4 regions of the Paenibacillus wuxiensis genome follow, and region 4 is predicted to be linked to each of the others. Evidence: riboswitches for the same ligand, from Rfam matches in the RefSeq annotation. Region 4 holds a riboswitch; each other region holds the start of a gene.
The links. A riboswitch is a leader RNA that binds a small molecule or an ion and turns the genes downstream of it on or off. The one in region 4 is predicted to bind cyclic di-AMP.

Region 1 (4,216 bases), on a different contig from region 4:
AGGAATATGAGCATGGAAGGCAGCTATGCGCTGCCGCAGGAATTGAGCTGGAATTTCAGGAACGCAGCGAGGGAATTAGCCCTTCAGCAGCAGCCCCAAGCATTGTGGGCCGATTGCCATTATCAGCATTGCAGGAGACGATTCTCGCCATGTGCTTCCGGGAGACCTTAACGAATGTCGTCAGGCACAGCCGGGCGAAGCATTGCTCGGTTCGGGTTGAGGTGGGAGAGGCAAGGGTTCGATTGGAGATTGCAGATGATGGCATCGGAATTGATGAGCACCAGCTTAAGCAATCAAGTGGGACAGGCATGGCCGGACTGAAACAGCGGCTTCAGCTTGTGGACGGGACGCTTGCTATAGAGTCTGGTGCCCACAAGGGAACGGCATTATCGTTAGTCATTCCGCGTGTAATCCGCGATGGGAAGGGGAAAGGTTCATCATGATTCGAGTTATATTGGGAGAGGACCAACAGATGCTGCGAAGTGCACTCGCCACCTTGTTGTCTCTTGAGGATGATATCGAAGTGATTGGTCAGGCCGAGAATGGCAGTGTAGCGCTGTCGCTTATAGAGGTACTTCAGCCGGATATCGCGGTACTGGATATCGAGATGCCACTTATGACGGGGCTGGATGTCGCGGATGCAGTCAAGAAGAAGGGGCTGGACTGTCGGATTATTATGCTGACGACCTTTGCTCGCTCAGGCTATCTCCAGCGTGCAATGGCATCCAGTGTAGGCGGTTATTTACTCAAGGACAGTCCAAGCGACGAGTTGTCAGATGCCATTCGCCAGGTATATGCAGGCAAGCGGGTGATGAGTCCCGAATTAACGTTGGCTGCGTGGGAAGACCCTTGTCCGTTGTCCCCGAGGGAGAAGGAAGTGCTGTTGCTTGCTGAGAATGGACTGTCCATGCAGGATATTAGCGCCAAATTGTTCTTATCCTATGGAACGGTGCGCAACTATATGTCGGATGCGATTAGCAAAGTAGGAGCGGGTACGCGAATTGAGGCGATTCGAACTGCCAGGGAGAAGGGCTGGCTGGATTAAGAACTGCTGCTGGAATATATGCAGAAGATACTTGATGGAGAATTGTCGGCTCAATTAGCATCCAGAATATAAATGGGTAAGTGCTTCACTAAGTGAATATTTAGCTTATTTTCAGTTTCATTTCAGGAATTACGAACATACTATAGCCATCCCTTACATAAGGAGGTGGAACCTATGAAACGCAATTCAACCGTAGCAGCGTGGACGTGCCTAATGCTTCTCTTGATGGCTTCACCTGCAGCAGCGCAAAGCAGAACTGCGCTAGATGCTGCGGCAGATAAGAGCAGAGAGCAAGCTGCTGTACGAGTGGTCACTTCATCTCAGGCTGTACAGCCGAATCAGCAGAGCATGGAGACGGATAAACAATTAGAACAAGTACAGGCACAAATGAAGGAGCTTCGTGCAGAAATGAAGCAGCTGCGCGAGAAGAAGCTTCAATTGCTAGCTAAGAAACACGGAATTTCGACAGAAGGCAAGAGCAACAAGCAAATTCACCAGGAATTACGCGAGAAATTAGGCATAAAAGGACGACTGTTCCACGAGAAACATCACATTAATGGGAAGCATGTCGAGGATCGTCAGACTCAGCTTCAGCACGAGGAAGAAAAGCATCGAGCAGAGGCGGATGGGCTCACACCAGAAGAGATTAAGGCGAAATTCCAAGAATTGAATGGGTCAGTTAAGTAAATCAGAAGCGTCTATGCGAAAATAGTGAATATCCAGACAAGATATCGGGACATGCGCACAAGCGCATGTCCTTGTGTCGTTAATGGCGATGAGAATGGTTGAAACCGAAAAAGAAATATTTCGTAAAGATAGATAAAAGCACGAATCGTTGACATGCAGAGATGCATAGGATAAAGAAGTTGGATTTGCGCGGATAATGAGGGTAACATGAAACAACCCGACGAAAAGGCGCGTAGCGCTTCTCATCGGGTTATGTAGTCGTTCATATCATTATAAGAGTGCAGTAAACAATCAAACTATTGATATTATTGATTTTCAGTAGCGATAGACGAGAAGTCATTCTCGCTCATTACACGACGTGCACCTACATAGCGCTTCTCGTAGTAGTCCATGCTAAGGCTGTCGATGCGCGTACCCTTGCTTGTCGAAGCGTGTGCGAATTTGTTGTCGCCTACGTAAATGCCGACATGCGATACACCGTTGCCGCCGCTTGTGTCAAAGAAGACCAGGTCTCCTGGACGAAGCTCGTCTTTGCTAACTTTCTCACCAGCGTCAAATTGCGACGAAGATGTGCGAGGAAGATCAATTTCGAACTTGTCGAACACGTACTTCGTAAATCCGGAGCAGTCAAAGCCTTTCGTTGTTGTACCACCATACTTGTACGAAATGCCAAGCAAACCGTCAATCGTGTTGTCCATTTTGGATGCTGCGAATGTGCTGCCTGCACTGAACGAAGTAAACAGAACGCTCAGTCCGAGCACCGCTGTAACTAGCTTCTTCTTCAAAGGGAAGGCTCCTTCCGTGCCTGCGAGGTTAGCTGGAGGGTTCGGTTGAAGGACCCCTATGATCCCTGTGTTACAAGATCAATTCACCCGTAAAAACTGGTTCCCCCGCTTTCCGGTCCGCCCGGAAACTCGGCATTCTGGTTTTTGGAATATGTATTGCTGCGTGCGATAGTAACAATTTTGCAAGAGTTAGTGCCGCTTTCATGACAAAGTTGTAATAAATCTAGACTTATTGTAACAGACGGAAATTCCTTTGACAAATATTTTTTGTCCTTGACACGAAAAAAACTTGTCAGATCAGCGTTTTTTTCGCTGATAGACAAGTTTTTTAATTCATTTTGTTAGGTTACGCTACTTCAATATCATCGTAACCCTTTGTAACTTTGTAACTTTGTAACTTTATAACTCTGTAACTAAATTGCGCTCAATCAGAACCCCCATTATTTCATCTGTTGCTCTGCTTCCTGCCAGACAGCGTGGCGTGCAGACAATCCCCACATTTTGAGTATAGTCATAATGGCAGGCAATGCCTGTTGAATAATGAGTGCGGTAATTCCGGTGAACACGGCCGCCGCCGTTGTGGACAATATGCCTACGCCAATCGTGATACCAATAAAGAGAAGTGACAATCCTAGAATGGGAAGCAAGCGACGAGTTCCGGCTGTCACAGATCGAATTAACGGTGTTTCTGAGGCAGCGCCGAAGTTAAGGAATAAGAACAATTGATGAACAAGCCAGCCGCCAATGAACCAAGCGATTACAAACGGTGCCACTGCCACGAGTAAGGAAGACAGAGAAGCCGATGTGGACAGGGCATGGGCCGCATAAGGAACGAACCATATAGCGGGTGCGATAATGAGCAGTGTCTCGAGTAGATAGAGGACAAGCATTGGCTTCCAAGCGAGCTTGATACCTTGGAAAAAGGCAAGCCCCTGCTGCTTGGGCCGTGACATAGCATGGAATACACCCGCGTGAATGAAGGGGGTAAGCAGCATATGGACGGCAACGAATCCGAGGATAGCCCATAAGTAAGGGAAGTAGTCATTCGTCTTCATTAGATAGAACTGGCTTTCGGTCAGAAAGAGCTGCCTGCTCATCTCGGTAGGTGCTGGATCTGGGTAACGGCGCAGGATAGGTGTTACCACTCCATCGACGAAGCGATAGAGGAAGAACCCCCATAACAGTTGGTACAAGAATAGAATGACCCATATATAGATGTGCTCTTTGCACCAATTCCAGCCTGAACGCACATAAGCCTTCACACTATCACCACCCCAAAATGTTCGTAACAGCTTCGATTACCTTGATGACGGATAAATTAACTCGTGTACGGACAGGTTCATCGACATGAGCACGCATATAATTATTGATGTGCTTGTTCTCAACGACAATCGAATATAGAGGATCAACCATGACCCAGCTGAGCGGCGCTTTATGGGTGACGGTATATTGGATGCGGTCTCCCTCTCCATTCCATCCCTTGCGAGTCGTCGTGCCATCCGAGAATCCAAATACGATCGGAATGGATGGATAATTGGCACCGAGCTTGCGGATATAGACAGTCGCTTCATATTGGGTAGACCCATTCGATTCAATCGTACGTGAATCAATGTTCTCCACGGCGAAGTCTGCCATCATGCCGTTGTACACATATTGTTGGAAGAAATCATTCCACTTGCGGTTAGTTACCTGCTCAACA
Region 2 (4,216 bases), on a different contig from region 4:
TCGAATCACCTTACGGAAGATACAAGGCGTATGTTTATACGCCGCAATCATTAGATCGATTTACAAGAAAGAAAAAGGGGCGCATAAACGTGTTATTTGATACACATACGCATTTAGACAGCAGCAATTTTGACGAGGATCGCGATCAGGTTATCGCACGGGCCATTGAACAAGGGGTGACCCGTATGGTTAACATCGGGTTCAATCGAGAGACGATCCCGACGACGATGGCGTTGGCAGAGAAATATGATTTTATCTATGCAGCCGTGGGCTGGCATCCGGTAGATGCGATAACGATGAAGCCGGAGGATATAGACTGGATCGCCAAGCTAACGGAGCATGAAAAGGTTGTGGCGATTGGCGAGATCGGACTGGACTATCACTGGGATACGTCTCCGAAGGATGTTCAGCACCGTGTATTCCGCGAGCAAATTGGGTTGGCGCGAGAATTGAAGATGCCGATCATTATTCATAATCGTGAAGCGCACGAAGATGTAATCCGCATCTTGCGCGAGGAGAAGGCTCACGAAGTAGGGGGCATCATGCACTCCTTCTCAGGTAGCTGGGAAACAGCGAAGATGTGCCTGGATATGGGCTTCTACCTTTCATTTGGAGGACCTGTTACTTTCAAAAATGCAAAACAGCCGAAAGAAGTACTTGTTAAGGTTCCGAATGATCGACTGCTTGTGGAGACGGATTCTCCCTATTTGACTCCTCATCCGTTCCGAGGCAAGCGCAATGAGTCCGCATATGTTCGTCTTGTTGCAGAGGTTGCAGCAGAGCTGAAAGGTATGGAATTTGAAGAATTTTGCAGAATGACGACTCAAAATGCAATGACATGTTTTGACATCGCGTGAAAACGGGCCAAAAACAAGTGAAAAAAAGACATTGGCCATAAAATAAGTGGATTTCATTATGAAAAACGGATTTAGTTACATTTTTTTAACCATTTTTCGCGAAAAACGGAATTGCTACTGTCTTTACAAGAAGATTGCAAACACGATATGATTTCTCACAGATGTTATTACACAATTCAATATTGTTCCAACTAATTCAGTATCGCTTAATCTCCATGAAGTGGAGAGCGGGGGAACCAGAGTGTGAACGACATGACATGAGTACATGTTCAATCACACGGATTAATTCCTTGGGGTGAATTAGGGACGACCGAGCCATGAGCCGGTTGGTTCCGATAGGGCGACTCTCAAGCCCGAACCCGACAGCTAACCTCGTCAGCGTACCGAGAGAGGGTTCCTCGCGTCCTGCACTGTTGACGTTTGGGTTTCTATTACGGAAGCCGCGAAAGAGTCTCCTCTTACGAAGGGCTTCTTTTGTTTACTCTCAAACATTCTTTTTTTGAATAATGAGAATAAAGACGTCATAGGGTGTAAGAAATAGGAGGTGGGAGCAGCCAATACTGAAACGTTGGTACGGAGATTTCGGCATTGTCTTGAACGATTACATGCTCGTTTATGGCAAGTGAAGTCTCTCGTAAACATTCTTGAAATAGTCGCGTCAGATGGAATCATGCAGAGCACTCGACGGCGGGACTATGTAAGGAGGACCGAGAAATGGGACAGATCGTGAACAACGAAACCCATGAACCCCGATCATCCAGCATGTCACTCGCATTGCGATGGAAGCATGAAAATGTGCGTGTTATCACCGTTATTGCAGCTGTAGCAATCGTGATCACATTAATAGCAGTCTTGACTTGGTATAATGTAACGAAGAAGACAGTGGCTGTGCTCGTTGATGGACAAGAGCGTTCAGTCGAAACTCGCCTAGATACGCTTCGCAATGTTTTGGATGAGCATGCGATAGCGCTTGGGGCATACGATGTAGTATCGAAGCCGCTTGATGCAGAAATTGCTGATGGAGATCGAGTTATTATTGAACGCGCTTTGCCTATCCAAATTACAGCGGATGGGAAGAAAGAAACACAATTTACGACGAAGAAGTCGGTGCATGATGCACTGAGTTCGCTGCAAATCCAAGTGAACCCTGAAGATAAGGTATTCCCTTCTAAGCGTGCCTCTATTTCGAAGAACATGGATATTCGTATCGTCCGTGTCAGCAAGAAGATGGAAGAGCGTAAAGTGAAGGTTCCTTATCAAGTGGTGAAGCAGGCAGATGCTACTCTCCTTAAGGGGAAGACCAAGACGGTTCAAGATGGAAAAGAAGGCTTGGTTGTCCAGAAAGTACAGAAAACGTACGAGGATGGTAAGCTCGTATATGCGCAGATGGTCGACAAATCCGTTCATACAAAACAAGTGAATCAAGTGATAGCCTATGGAACGAAGAAGGAACCGGAAGTTGCTGTTCTGTCAGTGAACGCGCAGGAAGACGATTCTGACAATGTTTCCAGTGGCGACAAAGATTTTAACTATAAAAAAGTGCTGAAGAACGTTCAACTGACGGCGTATACGGAATCTGAGGGATCGGCTGGTGCGAAGACGGCATCTGGCGCAATAGTATCAGAAGGTCGTACTATCGCGGTTGATCCGAAGGTCATTCCGCTCGGCTGGTGGGTATATATCGAAGGGATTGGATTCAGACGTGCTGAAGATACAGGTGGCGCGGTCAAGGGGAAAATTATCGATGTATACTTCGACAGCAAGAAGGCGGTCAGCAAATTCGGACGCAAGAAGGGGTACACCGTATACGTGGTTGGCCCAGTCAAGCCGGAATCGAACTAACGCACAAGGTATGCAGCCATGTGTAATTAGGATATAGTAATGAATAATGATTTATGTCATGCTAAGAAGAGGGGACACCCTCTTCTTTTGTTGTTTATTTATGAATGGAGAGCATGAGAAGGATGCGGAATTAGGAAGCAGCCTTGTGGTGAGAGGAGCAAGCATATTGATACGTGAAGTGATAGTTGTAGAAGGCAAAGATGATACCGTTGCCATTCACCGTGCCGTTGAGGCGGATACAATTGAGACAGGTGGATCGGCGATTAATGATACAACGATAAAACGCATCGCATTGGCCCAAGAGCGTCGAGGGGTTATTATTTTCACGGATCCAGATCATGCGGGAGAGAAAATTCGGAAGACGATAGCAGAACGTGTACCTGGGTGCAAGCACGCTTTCCTGCCTAGACATGAGGCGATAGCCAAAGGGGATCTTGGTGTGGAGAATGCAAAGCCAGAAGCGATTCGCCGTGCCTTAGAGCAGGTTCGCTCGGAGATGCCAAGCATGACGTCAGAGCTGACGTGGACGGATCTCGTCGAAGCGGGATTAACGACGCATGCAGGCTCTGCAGAACGCAGACGGCAGTTAGGTGAAATATTGGGCATTGGATACTGCAACGCGAAGCAGATGCTCAAGCGCTGCGGTGTGTTTCAGATCGGACGAGAGGAATTTGAGAACGCCTTGCGGAAGCTGAACCAATTCGAGCAGGAACAATGTGCAGAAGGAGAATAGATGGAATGACGCAGACGAGAATAGATATTGCAACACCGAACCGCACGAAAGACATTATACGCAAGCATGGGTTTTCATTTAAGAAAAGCTTAGGACAGAACTTCCTAATTGATATGAACATTTTGCGCCGTATTGTGGATGCTGCAGAGCTGGATGATGTGACAGGTGCCCTGGAGATTGGGCCTGGGATTGGTGCGCTTACGGAGCAGCTCGCTAAGCGCGCTCGTCGTGTAACAGCAGTCGAGATCGATCAGCGCTTGCTTCCGATATTAGGGGAAGTGCTGGAGCCTTATGAACATGTCCATGTTGTACATGGGGATGTATTGAAGGTGGATTTGCATGAATTGTTCCGCGAACAGTTCCAGGATGTCGATCGGGTAAGTGTTGTGGCTAACTTGCCGTATTATGTGACGACCCCGATTATGATGAAGCTTCTGGAGGAGCGTCTGCCGCTCAAGAACATCGTCGTCATGATTCAGAAGGAAGTTGCAGAGCGAATGGCAGCGAAGCCAGGAGGCAAGGATTACGGCAGCTTAAGTGTGGCTGTTCAATATTTTGCAGAGCCGGAGCTTGTATGCACCGTGCCGCATACGGTGTTCATCCCGCAGCCAAATGTAGAGTCTGCAGTAATCCGTCTACGTGTGAGACAGACTCCACCTGTGCAGGTGAAGGATGAGCCGCTGTTATTCGATGTTGTACAGGCTTCGTTCGCTCAGCGTCGCAAGACGATTTGGAATAACCTGAAGGCTCGCTATGCCAGCAAGTGTGGTACAGACAGGCTGAC
Region 3 (4,216 bases), on a different contig from region 4:
AAAGCCATTTACATAAGCAATAAGCCTGCAGCTCGCTTCTCTATACAAGCGACAACTGCAGGCTTATTTATGACCTTCCACGCAAGGGATTCTTTACGATTTTCTATCGTTCCCCTTCAACATAAATGCTTCTTCAAAATCTTCGATTTGCGTATTCGTACCAATCATAACCATAATATCTTTCTCATCAAGCACATCTTCGGCTGATGGTGCAATAATCATACCTTTCGGCTTATTCAGGGCCACGATGCTGCACCCGAACTTAGCTCTTGGATTCACATCCTTGAGCGCCATGCCTTGCATGCAGCCAGGCACGCTCAGCTCTGCAATGGTATATTCCTTGGACAATTCAATGTAATCCAGCAAGTTCGGTGATACAAGTTGATGAGCTACGCGAATGCCCATATCCCGCTCCGGGTAAATAACCCTGTCCACACCGATCCGCTCCAGAACACGTCCATGCAATTCGGAAAGTGCTTTGGCGACAACCTTCTTCACGCCAAGTTCCTTCATCTGAATACTGACCAGAATGCTCGTCTGAATATCGTCACCAATGGCTACGATCGCGCAATCGAAGTTACGTATGCCGAGTGAGCGCAGCACCTCTTCATCTGATGCGTCCGCTACAACTGCATGGGTTACGAAGCCCATAACATCCCCAATTACTTCCTCATCTTTATCAATGCCTAGCACCTGATGTCCGAGCTTGACCAGCTCCTTCGCGAGACTCGAACCGAAACGGCCCATCCCGATCACTGCAAACTGCTGCAACTCCATATCCCTGTATACTCCTTCGTCCGTTACAATCTAACTTGCTTATCCTATCGTTATTTTCCCTTCTGGGTGTCGGTATAATTCCCGCTCATTTTTCGGGCCTAACGCATAAGCCAACGTTAATGGCCCAAGACGGCCTGCAAACATCGTCAGGCTCAGCAGCACTTTTCCGATATCTGATAAATCCGCCGTCAATCCCATTGATAGCCCTACCGTTCCGAAGGCCGATGTTGTATCGAATAATATCATCAGGAAGCTATGATCTTCTGTTGTCGACAATATCATCGATACGATAATGACCAAGAACAATGACAGCAACGTTAGCGTAACTGCTTTGAAGATACGATCCTTGGCGAGTCGATACCGGTAAATGACGATATCTTCTTTCCCGCGAATCATAGCAAATACAGCTCCAATGAGAATGGCGAACGTCGTCGTCTTAATACCACCACCAGTGGATCCTGGTGATGCCCCGATGAACATCAAAAGAACCATAAAAAATTGCGAGGCTTGGCGCATGGCTCCGATGTCAATCGTATTCGCTCCAGCGGTACGCGGGCTGACAGATTGGAACAGGGATGCCCAGAACTTCTCCCAACCATTCAAACTGCCTAACGTGCGTGTATTGGTAAATTCAAATATAAATATAACGACCGTTCCGATTACAATGAGCAATCCCGTCATCGTTAACACGATCTTCGTATGCAGAGACAACTTGCGAGTACGCTTATATTCCACCAAATCGGACAAGACGATAAATCCAATCCCGCCAAGGATAATAAGCAGCATCGATACCAGGTTAATAATAGGGTCTCCGACATAGCTGGTTAAGCTCGAAAACGGCCCACTGACAGAGCCGAATAAATCAAAGCCTGCGTTATTGAAAAAAGAAACAGCATGGAAGATACCGAAATAAATGGCCTTGCCTAGCGGAAGATCAAATGCCCATCGCACGGAGAACAGTACAGCTGCCGTCCCCTCGATACATACCGCGAACAAGATCACTTTACGGATAAGGCGCACGATGCCTTCCATGCTGCCCTGATTAAGCGCTTCTTGCAATATAAGCCTTTCCTTCAGCGATATCTTCTTCTTCAGTGCTAATGCAAACAGCGTTGCCATTGTCATGAATCCAAGCCCACCAATTTGAATAAGCAGCATGATGACCACCTGCCCGAATACGGTAAAATGAGTGCCCGTATCCACCACAATGAGCCCCGTCACACAAGTTGCTGACGTTGACGTGAACAAAGCATCGAGGAATGGCAGCGGAATCCCATCCGCATTTGATATCGGAAGCATGAGTAGAAATGCGCCCAATAATACAATTGCTGCAAACCCTACAACCAGAATTCGCGGTGGTGTCAGATTAAATCGAATGGCCTTTTTTGTTCCCTCCACGGGAGTCACCTCTTTTTTTCCCCACGAAAAAAAGCACTGGAAATCCAATGCTATCGCTGGTATCCTGACGTACATGCCTACGAGGTTAGCTGTCGGATTCGGGCACGTTCAGGCTGCCCTAATCGCAAGTGGATTCTATGCATCCACAACTGCGATATTCACCCCATTTATCGGGTCCCCCGCTTTCGTTCATTCACGAAACTCGGCTTGTATGCAATTCATAACGAGATTATATACGTTTCCCCTGCAGCATACAAAGTCAAGGAATGAACAAATTAACCAGAATAAGACGAAAAACTTGAAGAAATAGCGCTTACAATCCCCCATTTTCTTCAATTGTATTCAAAACACTCATTTTCGCTAGGTGTTTCTTCATTTTCTCTGCTGGACTTTACAAAGTTGAAGTGGATAAAATGAACAAATAAGCAACCATACGCTAAATGTGTGATGGAATGGAGGTTCCAACATGTCCTATGTATCCAAGCCGCTTCTTCTTTCTTCTGTGGCCGGATTTCTATTATTCCTCATTGTTCAGGTATTCATTCCCTTTCAGCAGACAGAAGCCATGATGGAATCAGCAGCCAGCCAATCCATCTTAACCAAAGAGAAAGCAGCGCAAAAGGCACTCACATTTGTACAGGACTTAAAACAGTTCCATATTTCAATTACACCTGAAGAAGATACTGCTCCAACCGTCATTTATCGCAGTCAATCAACGGTTTCCGGCTACATGAGCAAGGAGAAGCTGACCGCTTCATTTCAGAAATGGGAACCATCCAGTCCCTATGATACTTTTCAGGTATTATTGAATATGAATCGGGCTGGAAAATCCGGTGTCATGCGCATTGACGTTCACATGACAAGCGGTCGTATTATTGGATTCGAATGGGAGGAAAAGCCTCCTATCACCTCCGACATTAGCGGGGTTACGGGAAATCATGTGGATATGGCGTCAGCAGAAGATGCGGAGACTGCCTTGGGTCCAGTGAACCGCAAGAAGCTTGCTGATACACTCTTGAAGCACATGGGATGGAATCCTACCCAATTAAAACTAATCGCATCATCGGCGGAGCTAGACACGGTAGAGTATAACGTGCCTGAAGCACGGCTTGGTGAAGCCGCATTGAACGTGAAGGCCGTCTTCTCCCAAGATCGCATTGTCATGCTGAAGCCCTACTGGGTTATCCCGAACAGCTATCTAGCTGAAGAACTGCATCAAACGAAGACTGCATCGTCCATTTACAATATCGGCTATATGTGGATGACGATCCTACTAAGTGCATGTTCACTGATCGCTTGCATCGTCTACCGTCATGGCCTGAAGTTCGGATCGAAGACATTGTTCGCCCTTACTGCCGTCTCATGCGGAATTTCTCTGCTGCATCTATGGAACGTGCTTCCGGGTCTCTTCGCTCTGGAACTCCGTACCCCTGTGGACTCGGTGAATATGGGGCTGTCCTTTGCCATTCAAGGCGCAATTACAGTAATTCAAGGCGTTATCCTCTACTTCTCTCTCCATGCGGGAAAGCGAGCATGGGAGTTGTCTGCGTACAGAGATGTTCTGCCTACCTGGAGTGATCGCGCATTTGGCGGCAAGCTCATACAAGCATTATGGATCGGAATCGCGTACACAGGCGTATTGCTCGGCATGCAAACGGTTATATTTTTCATTTTGGAATCAGGGTTTCATGCGTGGTCATCGACCGATGCCTCACAATCTCCGCTCAACCTGCGAATTGCACCACTGTTCCCTCTTCTAGCTTGGGTTGCAGCTATTTCGGAGGAAGGGATATACCGCTTGTTCGGGGTTGGACTGCTGAACCGATTGTTCCGCAACCCATGGTTAGCCGGGATTATCCCTACCCTTGTATGGGCGTTCGGACATGTCACCTATCCGATCTATCCGTATTACTCTCGTCCGGTAGAGCTCCTGTTTATCGGCATGTTCTTCCTGTTCATTATGCTGAAGCATGGCTGGTGGACGGCCATGTTCGCTCACCTTATGCTCGACAACTTCTTAATGTCCCTGTCATTCATGCTT
Region 4 (4,216 bases):
CAGGCTCGCAGCATAAAGAATTGACCCATGCTTGCTTGAAATTGACCCTCCACCGTCATGAGGTAAATGCCTTCAGAGATGCGTTCGTTGGAAAGAATCGTATACACAAGTATGCTCCTTTTTTCACGAGTAAGGACAGTCTGCATCCTTCTCACGTTTATTGAGATGTGCAGATTCCTGCTCGTAAGAAAAGCCCACATTCACAACCTTATGGATTGCTGCCTATATGGCCTATGCATAAGCTTTTCTCACCTTTACACTTCTACTATGCATGTTCTGGTTGACATCCCACTGTGACCCATGTCACATTAGCGTATGAATTGTGACAATGGTTTCGCAAATTTTCAGAATATTAGCAAGAAGTTACAAGTGAACATCCTAACAATTATAGTCGATGAGATTATTTCCCTACCGTACTAGGTAAGTGGAAGGGCATATTTCTACCACCCCAAGGACATAACAAGAACATTGAACTGTTTATGGAATGGGGGAATGGCGCTATGCAACATTGTCGAATCTGCTTATCTGTACTATCCCTTTGTTTGCTCTGTATTACTGGCTGCTTCCATCGTTCGCAGGAAGCAACGCCTCCCATACCCAATCTTCCACCAAGCAAGCCAAATCAGTCGGAATCGATCCATTCATCAGCAGACAGTCTGTGGAGACAAGATCGCACTCATCCAGTACCACGTATCTTCAAGGCAGACTCTGTGAACATGCATTCCCCACATGCTAAGGAGAAGCAAGAGAATGCAGCTTCATCGGATCATCTTGAGATGCCTAAATTCACCATATCAGCTGAGCATAAAGAGCGTGATAATCAGAAAAGTCAGAAGAGACTGGAGTCGCAGCAGGCAGAGTCAGAATCTGGCCAGCAGAAACAGCGTTCTTCCTCTTTGAATGAACGCCAGCACAAGTGGCAGAAATCAACCCCGTCGCAATCTGCGGCGCAAGCTTCACAATCATCCCGCTCCAGTATGCATAAGATGAAGAAACAGCATCTCACGATTGCGGAACTGCGGTTGAAGTACCCACATATCTTTAAATTGAATGCGAAGCAGCGTCATGGAGAACGACAAGTTGCGCTCACCTTCGATGACGCACCGGATAACCGCATTACGCCGCTTGTATTGGATATATTGAAGGAGCACAATATCCGAGCCACTTTCTTTCTTGTTGGCTCTCGTGCCAAGGCTTATCCAGGACTCGTCGAGCGGATGGTGCGCGAGGGGCATGTGATCGGTAATCATTCGTACAATCATCCGTTGCTGACAAAGCTGACGCTTCCAGCTTTTGAACACCAGGTGAAGGATACTGAACGCATTATCGAGCAGTCTACCGGATATAAGCCTCGATACTTCCGTCCGCCATATGGAGAAATCAACGAAGAGCAATTGCGCTGGGCAGGAGATAATGGATACATGGTCGTCAATTGGGATGTAGATACAAACGATTGGCGTGGATTAACCGCTTCACGTATTTTGCAAAATGTGATGCGTGGGGTACGCCCAGGTTCCATCGTATTGCAGCATGCCAGCGGAAGCACACAAAATGGATATCTGCATGGAACCGTGAAAGCACTCCCATCGATTATTCAGCAGTTAAGGGAGCGGAAATATGAGTTCGTCACCCTGCCTGATCTGCTCCAAGATCAGAAGGAAAAGAAGGAATAAGTAAACAAGCCCCGCCATAATGGCGAGGCTTGTTGTTCAATTGCTATTGTAAGTATTCATCTACATCTATATATAATAGTAGATATTATTTCAACACGTATACTTTAACGTCTTGCACGCCGAATGTGTTGCCTGTCTTCTTGCTTACCGGTACAAATATGTCAACCTTTTTCCCCTTGATTGCACCGCCTGTATCCGTAGCTACAGCAACCATACCGCCTGTCGGCAAGTGTTTGAAATCATATCCCGTAATATACAATTTCGTACCAAGCGGAATCACTTTTGGATCGACCGCAACTGTACCTAGTTTCAATGCATTACCCAAAGCATCTACTGCGCCCCATTTGCCGTTTTCACTCGGATGAGCGGTATAGGCTGTAGCACGCATGCTTATCGTTTTCTTGTATGTCGCTGTACGTCCAGAGGACAATTGAACTACATTTTTAGGAGCAGCTTGTTGTACTGCTGCTTTCTGATTATTCGAAGCCGTTTTGACTGCCTGTTCGTCATTTTTTGCTACACCCAAAGCATTATTGACTGGCATCCCTTCCAATACCGACTTTTGAACAACAGGGCTTGGAAGTTCGATGGAGAGTCCACCATACAAATTTTTCGGATTAATTGTCGGGTTTGCCGACAATACGGATTCAACACTCATGTTGTAATTCTTAGCAATTGAATAGAACGTTTCTCCTTCTTTTACCGTATAGGGCTCAGCCTGTGCCGGCAAAATTTGAAGAATGGACGCAAGTCCAAGTAATGCTGCTGTAATCGTTAGTGTAATTCTTTTACGCATATGTTTTGTTTTCCTCCTGTGCATTAGCCTGCGGGGTTAGTTGTCGGATTCGGGTCAAGGAGTTCCCCTACGCCATTCCAAGTTGCGGAATAAGCGATTCACCCCAAGGTGTTCTCGTAATATCGAACACCGGTCAATAGTCCCCCGTACGGGTGTGTCGTTTCGGCTCGGATTGCATCATATCACAATTTTGTAACCTGTGCGCAGGAATATGATGGTAAGTCTCTGGAACCCGCGCCCCCCAATGGATTGAAGCTTCAAACTTTTTTTATTTCATAACAAATTTGTAATCAGAGATGACATTTTTGTAATCTTTCTGTTTCTATCATAGCACATATTTCAGATTTGTAAACGAAAACGCTTACATAATACAGCAAAACAACAATAGGCACCCCCTAAGGATGCCTATTCGAATACCTATATATTTACAATACCTCTTTACAATACTCTACTTAGAAAATCCTGCGTTCTAGCATGCTTAGGATGGTTAAATAATTGGTCTGGAGAACCTTCCTCCACAATATTGCCGCCATCCATAAACAAAATACGATCGCCCACTTCACGTGCGAAGTTCATCTCATGAGTTACGATTACCATCGTCATTCCTTCTCCGGCGAGTGATTTCATGACCTCAAGCACTTCGCCGACCATCTCTGGATCAAGCGCTGATGTCGGCTCATCGAACAGCATCACATGCGGCTGCATAGCAAGTGCTCGCGCAATCGCGATACGCTGCTTCTGTCCACCGGACAATTGTCTAGGGAATGCCTTGGCCTTATCCGCCAATCCAACCTTGCCAAGCAGCTCCATTGCTAGTTTATTTGCTTCAGCCTCTGGCACATGTTTCACCTTTATTGGAGCAAGGGTAATATTTTGCAGCACGGTCATATGGGGAAATAGGTTGAACGATTGGAATACCATCCCCATTTTTTCACGTGTTTTGTTAATGTTGTGCGACTTGTCAGTGATGCACTGATCCTCGAAACGGATATCCCCTTGTGTCGGAGTTTCCAGCAAATTAATGCAACGAAGGAGAGTACTCTTTCCGGATCCGCTAGGGCCTATGACTACAACCACTTCACCACGATCAATAGAGACATTTACCCCTTTTAAAATCTCCAATCTATCATACGATTTATGCAAATTTTGAATTTTAATCATGCTCGCTCAACTTCCTTTCCAAACGTGCCACCACTTTCGATAAAGTGAAGGTTAGAATGAGATAGATACACGCTGCTCCAATCAGTGGTCCCATCGCTGAATAAATTTTGGCACGAACGATATTCGTCTCAAACATCAAGTCTGCAATCCCGATGGTGCTGACAATTGAAGTCTCCTTAATAATCGTAATAAATTCGTTGCCTATCGCCGGAATAACATTGCGGAACGCTTGTGGAAGTACGATCAAGCGCATCCCCATTGATTTTGACATTCCGAGAGAACGAGCTGCTTCCAATTGACCGTGGTCGATCGATTGTATGCCGGCACGGAAGATTTCAGCCAAATACGCACCACTATTTAAGGATAGAGCAATCGCTCCAGATGTTAGTGCACTAAATTCTACGCCATACTCTGCAAGTCCATAATGAATAATGAATAATTGTACAAGCAGCGGTGTTCCACGGAACACCTCGATATAGGTGACAGCAAACCATTTAAGCGGCTTTATTTTAGACATCCGCATCAAGACAATGGCCACTCCCAATAGTAATCCGAATAGAACGGATATCGCGGATAGCAGTACGGT

Region 1: another riboswitch for cyclic di-AMP. It lies ahead of ABN764_RS27610 (C40 family peptidase); the one in region 4 lies ahead of ABN764_RS02880 (3D domain-containing protein).
Region 2: another riboswitch for cyclic di-AMP. It lies ahead of ABN764_RS28765 (resuscitation-promoting factor); the one in region 4 lies ahead of ABN764_RS02880 (3D domain-containing protein).
Region 3: another riboswitch for cyclic di-AMP. It lies ahead of ABN764_RS22965 (TrkH family potassium uptake protein); the one in region 4 lies ahead of ABN764_RS02880 (3D domain-containing protein).

Annotation. Positions count from the first base shown of each region.
Region 1 covers NZ_JBEFZI010000017.1:39,837-44,052, reverse strand. The annotation lists gene ABN764_RS27625 (sensor histidine kinase) at 1-443, shown strand, start outside; gene ABN764_RS27620 (response regulator transcription factor) at 440-1,045, shown strand; gene ABN764_RS27615 (serine protease) at 1,220-1,732, shown strand; gene ABN764_RS27610 (C40 family peptidase) at 2,038-2,517, opposite strand; cyclic di-AMP (ydaO/yuaA leader) riboswitch at 2,521-2,662, opposite strand; gene ABN764_RS27605 (hypothetical protein) at 2,958-3,779, opposite strand; gene ABN764_RS27600 (M1 family metallopeptidase) at 3,784-4,216, opposite strand, start outside.
Region 2 covers NZ_JBEFZI010000020.1:10,873-15,088, forward strand. The annotation lists gene ABN764_RS28755 (HD domain-containing protein) at 1-54, shown strand, start outside; gene ABN764_RS28760 (TatD family hydrolase) at 90-857, shown strand; cyclic di-AMP (ydaO/yuaA leader) riboswitch at 1,051-1,254, shown strand; gene ABN764_RS28765 (resuscitation-promoting factor) at 1,572-2,699, shown strand; gene rnmV (ribonuclease M5) at 2,866-3,432, shown strand; gene rsmA (16S rRNA (adenine(1518)-N(6)/adenine(1519)-N(6))-dimethyltransferase RsmA) at 3,438-4,216, shown strand, end outside.
Region 3 covers NZ_JBEFZI010000010.1:139,143-143,358, reverse strand. The annotation lists gene ABN764_RS22975 (hypothetical protein) at 1-2, shown strand, start outside; gene ABN764_RS22970 (potassium channel family protein) at 94-777, opposite strand; gene ABN764_RS22965 (TrkH family potassium uptake protein) at 817-2,175, opposite strand; cyclic di-AMP (ydaO/yuaA leader) riboswitch at 2,235-2,393, opposite strand; gene ABN764_RS22960 (CPBP family intramembrane glutamic endopeptidase) at 2,642-4,216, shown strand, end outside.
Region 4 covers NZ_JBEFZI010000001.1:631,841-636,056, reverse strand. The annotation lists gene ABN764_RS02890 (dihydroorotate dehydrogenase electron transfer subunit) at 1-107, opposite strand, end outside; gene ABN764_RS02885 (polysaccharide deacetylase family protein) at 501-1,673, shown strand; gene ABN764_RS02880 (3D domain-containing protein) at 1,759-2,469, opposite strand; cyclic di-AMP (ydaO/yuaA leader) riboswitch at 2,479-2,647, opposite strand; gene ABN764_RS02875 (amino acid ABC transporter ATP-binding protein) at 2,908-3,630, opposite strand; gene ABN764_RS02870 (amino acid ABC transporter permease) at 3,623-4,216, opposite strand, start outside.